3 regions of the Microbulbifer sp. ALW1 genome follow, and region 2 is predicted to be linked to each of the others. Evidence: predicted binding sites of a transcription regulator. Region 2 holds the regulator's gene; each other region holds the start of a gene.

Region 1 (2,253 bases), 2.1 Mb from region 2:
ACCCGCGACTGGGCGTTGGAGCGGTACAGGATGGCCACGCTGTCGCGGCGATTGCCATCGCGCACCCAGTCGCGGATACGTTCGACAATAAACCGCGCTTCATCCTGCTCGTTGTAGGCGGAGTAGAGGGAAATAGGCTCGCCTTTTTCCCCTTCGGTCCACAGTTCCTTGCCCAGGCGACCGGCGTTCTGCGCGATCACCGCGTTGGCGGCATTCAGGATGGTGCTGGTGGAGCGGTAGTTCTGCTCCAGGCGCACCGTCTGTACGTCCCTCAGATCCGCTTCGAAGTGCTGGATATTCTCGATTTTGGCACCGCGCCAGCCGTAGATGGACTGGTCGTCGTCACCCACCGCCGTGATGGCACACTGGTCGCCAGCCAGCAGGCGCAGCCAGGCGTACTGAATCGTGTTGGTATCCTGGAACTCGTCCACCAGAATGAACGGGAAGCGGCGGCGGTAATGGGCGAGGATATTGTCGTTATCCCGCAGCAGTTCGTGGGCGCGCAGCAGCAGTTCGCCGAAGTCCACCACACCCGCGCGCTGGCAGGCCTCTTCATAGGCGCTGTAAATCCGCACCATGGTCTGCAGCCAGGGGTCGCCGGTGAGCTGGATGTATTGCGGGCGAATGCCCTCGTCTTTCTGGCCGCCGATCCACCATTGGGACTCCCGCGGCGACCAGCTTTTCTCGTCCAGCCCCAACTCGTTCTGCACCCGCTTGATCAGGCGCAGCTGGTCGTCACTGTCGAGAATCTGGAAATTCTGCGGCAGCTTCGCCTCCTGCCAGTGAGCACGCAGCAGGCGGTGGGCAAGGCCGTGGAAGGTGCCCACCCACATGCCGAAGGTATTCACCCCCAGCAGCTCCTCGATGCGCCCGCGCATCTCCCGCGCCGCTTTGTTGGTGAAGGTCACCGCCATGATGGAGTAGGGCGATGCCCCCTCCACCTGCATCAGCCAGGCGATACGGTGCACCAGCACTCGGGTTTTGCCCGAGCCGGCACCGGCGAGGACCAATTGATTGCCCGGGGGCGCGGCTACTGCCTCGCGCTGGGGATCGTTGAGAGGGTCTAAAAGTTCAGATACGTCCATGGGGCGGATTGTATCAGGGGTTTTGGAGTAACTGGGTATATAAACAGGGTTTTGACCCACTGAAATTCAATGCGAAGGCGCTGATGCCGGGTAGGCCTTTGTGAGACCGTCTGCGGCCAGGACGGCCGCAGCCGAGCCCCCATGGATGGGTTCACGGCGTGTCTCACAAAGGCCTACCCGGCAGCAGGGCCGCCACAATGCCAGAATCGAGCTGAGCCAAAGCTCGCCAGCACCCCGCCATGCCGCTAAACTGCACAGCCTGAACCAGAGTTAAGGTAGTGTCGTGAAGCCAGCGGAAGTCACGCAAAGGATCAGCGAGCAGCTGAGTGCCATGCGTAAATCTGAGCGCAAGGTCGCTGAATATATCCTCGCCAACCCCGGCGAAATCATTCATATGCGGATAGTGGATCTGGCCACCGAGGCGCAGGTGAGTGAACCGACCGTGGTGCGTTTCTGCCGTGCAGTGGGTTGCTCCGGGTTCCAGGAGTTCAAGCTCAACCTGGCGCAACAGCTGGCCTCCAGCCCCAGTTTCGGGCAGATCGCCGTTACCGAAACCGACTCCATCGCCGAATACAAACGCAAGGTGTTCGACTCCACCGTCGACACCCTGCTGAATGTGCGCGACAAAATCGACTCCCGCGCCCTGGAAGCCGCCGTTACCGCCATTGCCGCCGCCAAGCGGGTGGAATTCTTCGGTTTTGGCGCCTCCGGTGCCGTAGCCGCCGACGCCCAGCACAAGTTCTTCCGCTTGCAGATGGCCACCGCCGCTCACTCAGACCACCATATGCAGAGCATGTCCGCCATGAGTATGGCCCCCGGCGATGTGGTGGTCGCCATCTCCCAGAGCGGTCGTACCTCCTCGCTGCTGCGCTCCATGGAAATGGCCAAAGCCCAGGGCGCGACCGTCATCGGCCTCGGCCCCAGCGGCTCCCCCATGACCCGCCAATCCAGTATCCCGCTGGAAGTGGATGTGGAGGAAGACATCGAGCTCTACACGCCGCTGTCGTCCCGTATCGCGCACCTGGTGGTGATCGACGTACTCGCCATCGGCGTGGCCCAGCGCAAGGGGCCGCAGTTGCAGGAGCACCTGTTGAAGCTGAAGAAGGGCCTATACAACCTGCGGGAAGAAAAACACTAAACGCACCGCGAAAAGCCCGGAACAGGACGC
Region 2 (2,253 bases):
CCCTACCAGAACAATGGGAAAGCGTCGGACTTTTTGCGTCTGTACCAGCGTCAGCGCCTCAAACAGTTCATCCAGGGTTCCGTACCCGCCGGGCATGGCGATAAAGCCAACGGCATGTTTCACGAACATGAATTTCCGCACAAAGAAGTAGCGAAAGTGCAGACTGATATCGAGATAGGGATTCGGCGTCTGCTCAAATGGCAATTCAATATTCAGGCCGATTGAGGCACCAGCCTGGGTAAATGCACCGCGATTGCAGGCCTCCATAATCCCGGGGCCGCCGCCGGTAATAACCGGCACCCCTTCACTGGCAAGCAACTCGCCCAGGCGCACACCTTCCTGATACTCCACCGCATCTTCACGGAATCTTGCACTGCCGAAAACCGTCACCGCGCCCTTCAATGTAATCAGGCGCTCGATACCATCGACGAGTTCCGATTGAATTCGCAGCACGCGCCACGCTTCTGGCATTTTTGCGTCCAGCATATGCCTTCTCCTTATTGCCCGACTCCCCTCCTGGGGAACTGGATGCCCATACAACCTGAAAGCCGACAGGTACCCCAAGTCTAGCAGCTAGCCCACACACTCCCCCGGAAGATTGCGTGCAAGAGAAATCTGTATATAATCCCAGCAACTGTATAAAAATACAGACAACAGGAAAGTGCGCATGACAAACCTTACCGCTCGCCAGGCCCAGGTACTGGAACTGATCAAAACGTATCTGGACGATACCGGATACCCACCCACCAGAGCTGAGATTGCCCAGGAGCTCGGTTTCCGCTCTCCGAATGCGGCAGAGGAACACCTCAAAGCACTGGCGCGTAAAGGCGCAATTGAAATGGTCGCCGGCGCCTCACGCGGTATCCGGATTCCAGACCACCAGAGCGGCTTGCCCATTGTTGGCCGGGTCGCGGCAGGTAATCCGGTACTGGCGGAAGAAAATATTGAAGAGTATTGCGAGATCCCGGCGGAGTTTTTCCACCCACCGGCGGACTATCTGCTGCGGGTACACGGCATGAGCATGAAGAACGCCGGTATTTTTGATGGCGACCTGCTGGCCGTACAACGCACGGACAACATCCGCAATGGCCAGATAGTAGTGGCACGGATTGAAGATGAAGTGACCGTGAAGCGGTTCAAGCGACGCGGCAACCAGGCAACCATCCAGCTGTTGCCGGAGAATGATGACTTCGATGTTATTCAGGTGGATATGCGTGACAAGAATTTCGCCATTGAAGGTTTGGCGGTTGGTGTGATTCGTCAGAATCCCTTTTAAGGCATCGCTTTCGGCACCTTCCAGACATAAAAAAACAGGGCCTCAAGCCCTGTTTTTTTATGCGTCTTTCACGGCCTTTGATACACGATTCGCCCCGTATCTTTCCGTTACAGCCCGTTACAGCGGCCGAAATCACCGACGCTGCGGGGTACGTTCGAGCAAGCTCAGTGTACCGTGTGCTCGGTCACATCCACGTCTTCCTCGAAGGATTCCGGCTCCGCTTCCAGCTCGTTCACATCCTGCACCGCCTCAATTCCCGCCTCCAGCATAGCGCGGGCAATGGCAATCTTGTGCTCACGTAAAAACTCGAGGCTCTCCGCTGAGAAATGAATACGCACCAGCGGGTCTCCCTTGTGACCAGCGCGTCGCAGCGCCACATCACCATTGGACAACTCGATGATTTCGTAGGTCTCAGAAGACATTCACTTCTCCAGTTACAGCATGATTTTCCGCCATTGTAACACAGGGGGAAGTGATTAATCTGCGGCGCCCGCTGAAGGCGCTACCACTCTTCGCCTTGTACCCGCTGCCGCTGCACCAGCTCGGTAAGCCCCCGCAACCAGCGGTTGAGGCACTCGGGGTCCACCGCGACCGGCATATCTTCCAGTTGCCGCACCGGAATCAGTGTTTGTACGCCCGCCCCTCCGTCAGGCCCCTGCCCGGCGCTAGCCGGAAGCTTCCAGAGCCCACTCCAAGCAGCTGCCAGCGGGTAAAACCAGCTATCCGGGTTTTCCGCCAAGCTCACCAGCTCGCCGACGTCCGCACTGAATTTGCCCCGGGCCGTCAGCAGGCTCTGCAGCGCCGCTGCGGATTCCGGCACAACACCAGTGCCCAGACCCAGCTGGTGGGACTGCTCGCCGAGAAAAGCACGATATGCCCGCCACAGTTGCAATAACGCCCCTTCCTGCAAAGCAGCTTGCAGGAAGGGGTTTTCGGTATTGCCCTGCTCATCCAGCGACTGGAGCAGAATCTGGCAT
Region 3 (2,253 bases), 910 kb from region 2:
TGATCCACTGGCGCCACTGCTGCGGGCTGGGGGGGCTCTGGGTTTCTTCGAGCCACAGGCGGTGCTCAGGTAACTGGCTCAGCAGGTGTGCGGCGCTGGGGCTATGGCCCAGGCCCATGACATGGCTAATACGCATCTTGCGCAGCTCTTTGCGCAGTTGTTGTAACAGCGGGGCCAGGCCGCCATTGGCCTTGAGGCTGCCACTCAGCTCCAGAAACAGGCAGGCGGGGCCGTCATCCCCCTGGTCTTTCTTTTTGCCTTTTTTCTCGCCGGGGTGCGCACTGCCGCGCGGGGATACCACCGGGGTAAAGCTGTAGCCCCATTGGGCAAGCTGTTGCAACAGTTGGGTTTCCCGCTCCAGGTCGCGTTCCAGCAGTTCCAGTTCGGGGCAATAGGCGCAGGCAGTGGCAATCGTCAGTCCCGAGGCTACGTTGCGTGCATGCCCTGTGGCGTTGGCCTCCAGGATCAGGTTGCCATCGGTAACGGCCAGAGGGGTGCTCTCGCTATCTTTGCGCCCGGCGCGTGTGAGGGCTTCCAATGGCAGTCGGGGAAACTGAATACAGAGCCAGAGCATGTGCTGTCCTCCCGTTGCGCCTGAAATTAGTGCAGCGGCTGGTCGCGGCGAACCAGCCTCGGATTACGGGCCAGGTGTATGCGCTGGCCGGATTTACCGTTCAATTGCTTGAGCAGATGCAGCGCCAGCTGCTCGCCATCACTCTTCAGTTGCAGGCGCAGGGTGGCGGGGGAGGGGCTCAAGGCGCTGGAACCGGGGCGGAAGTGGAAGTGCAGGCAGTCGCCCTCGCGTGCGGCAATCTGCAGGCGACGCAGGTCCTTGTCTGCCGGAGTCTCGCTGTTCTGCCAGTTCACCAGGGCACCACAGGCCCCGGATTGCAGGGACTGTTCTGCGGCCCATAGCTGATCCCGCTGGCCACGGGGGTGCAGTATCAGCAGTTTTTCCAGCTGTACCCCGGCTTGTACCAGTGCCGGTGCGTAGGGTATGTGAGGTGGGTTGACCAGTATCACCATGCGTCCCTGGCGGGTCATTTCTGCCAGGGTGGGCAGGATGAGGGACATTTCACCAATTCCTGCTTTATCGACCAGAAACTCGGTGGTGGCGCCGCGGGGCCAGCCATGATTGGCGAGCAGTGCATCGAGACCGCGATAGCCACTGCTGATTCCGGTGCGGCGCTGCTGCTGGCGGTTGGCCAGTTGCCAGATATCCGGCCGGGTCAGTAGCCGCTGCAGGGGCTGATTTTCGGTCTGATTACTTAACTGCTTGTTTTGCATGAAGTTTTCGGCGCTGTTCACGATCTGTTGGCTCCACACTGGCGGTCTGCAAGGGGTTGACTGGTTGCATATACAGTATCTACTGGCAATTTATACAGTAGTCATCCAGTGCCGGCAAGCCCGTACCAGATAGACTGGCACTTTTTTGCACAGGGCAAACCGGCTATGATTCGGCCTCTTTAATGACCGCCAGAATTGAACAAGCGAGGGGACAGGGTGAGCATCAAATCCGATAAGTGGATTCGTCGTATGGCTGAGAATGAGGGGATGATTGAGCCCTTCGAGCCGGGCCAGGTACGCCACGGTGAATCAGGCGACCGCTTGATCTCCTACGGCACCTCCAGTTACGGCTACGATGTGCGCTGTGCCAGTGAGTTCAAGATCTTCACCAACGTGCATTCGGCGACCGTGGACCCCAAAGCCTTTGACGAAGACAGCTTCGTGGACGTCACTGGCGATTACTGCGTCATTCCGCCCAATTCCTTCGCGCTTGCCCGCACCGTAGAGTACTTCCGTATTCCGCGCTCGGTACTGACCATCTGTCTGGGCAAGTCTACCTATGCTCGCTGCGGCATCATTGTGAATGTGACGCCACTGGAGCCGGAGTGGGAAGGGCACGTGACCCTGGAATTCTCCAACACCACCAATCTGCCCGCGAAGATCTACGCTAATGAAGGTGTGGCGCAGATGCTGTTCTTCGAATCCGACGAAATCTGTGATGTGTCCTACAAGGATCGCGGTGGCAAATACCAGGGCCAGCGTGGCGTCACTTTGCCGAAGACCTGATTGTTATCTGACGACCTTTTGCCATGACAGATTTTCCCGCCCAGGCCGATGTGCTGATCATCGGCGCCGGTGCCGCCGGCCTGATGTGCGCGGCGGTGGCGGGCAAGCGCGGGCGCAGTGTGCTGGTGCTGGATCACGCCAACAAAGTCGGCAAGAAAATCCTGATGTCCGGCGGCGGCC

The links. The regulator LexA, encoded in region 2, represses DNA repair genes until DNA is damaged. The targets are predictions, from matches to a motif close to ACTGTNTNTANANACAGT.
Region 1: uvrD (DNA helicase II) is a predicted target of LexA. The motif match lies at 1,116-1,133, and genes of this name have one in related genera.
Region 3: imuA (translesion DNA synthesis-associated protein ImuA) is a predicted target of LexA. The motif match lies at 1,347-1,364, and genes of this name have one in related genera.

Annotation. Positions count from the first base shown of each region.
Region 1 is NZ_CP047569.1:709,383-711,635, reverse strand. Features, by position in the region: gene uvrD (DNA helicase II) at 1-1,085, opposite strand, end outside; gene hexR (transcriptional regulator HexR) at 1,369-2,223, shown strand.
Region 2 is NZ_CP047569.1:3,250,898-3,253,150, forward strand. Features, by position in the region: gene GRX76_RS13515 (TIGR00730 family Rossman fold protein) at 1-486, opposite strand, end outside; gene lexA (transcriptional repressor LexA) at 668-1,276, shown strand; gene GRX76_RS13525 (hypothetical protein) at 1,441-1,698, opposite strand; gene GRX76_RS13530 (DUF6586 family protein) at 1,779-2,253, opposite strand, start outside.
Region 3 is NZ_CP047569.1:2,340,934-2,343,186, forward strand. Features, by position in the region: gene GRX76_RS09665 (DNA polymerase Y family protein) at 1-574, opposite strand, end outside; gene imuA (translesion DNA synthesis-associated protein ImuA) at 601-1,308, opposite strand; gene dcd (dCTP deaminase) at 1,504-2,073, shown strand; gene GRX76_RS09680 (NAD(P)/FAD-dependent oxidoreductase) at 2,097-2,253, shown strand, end outside.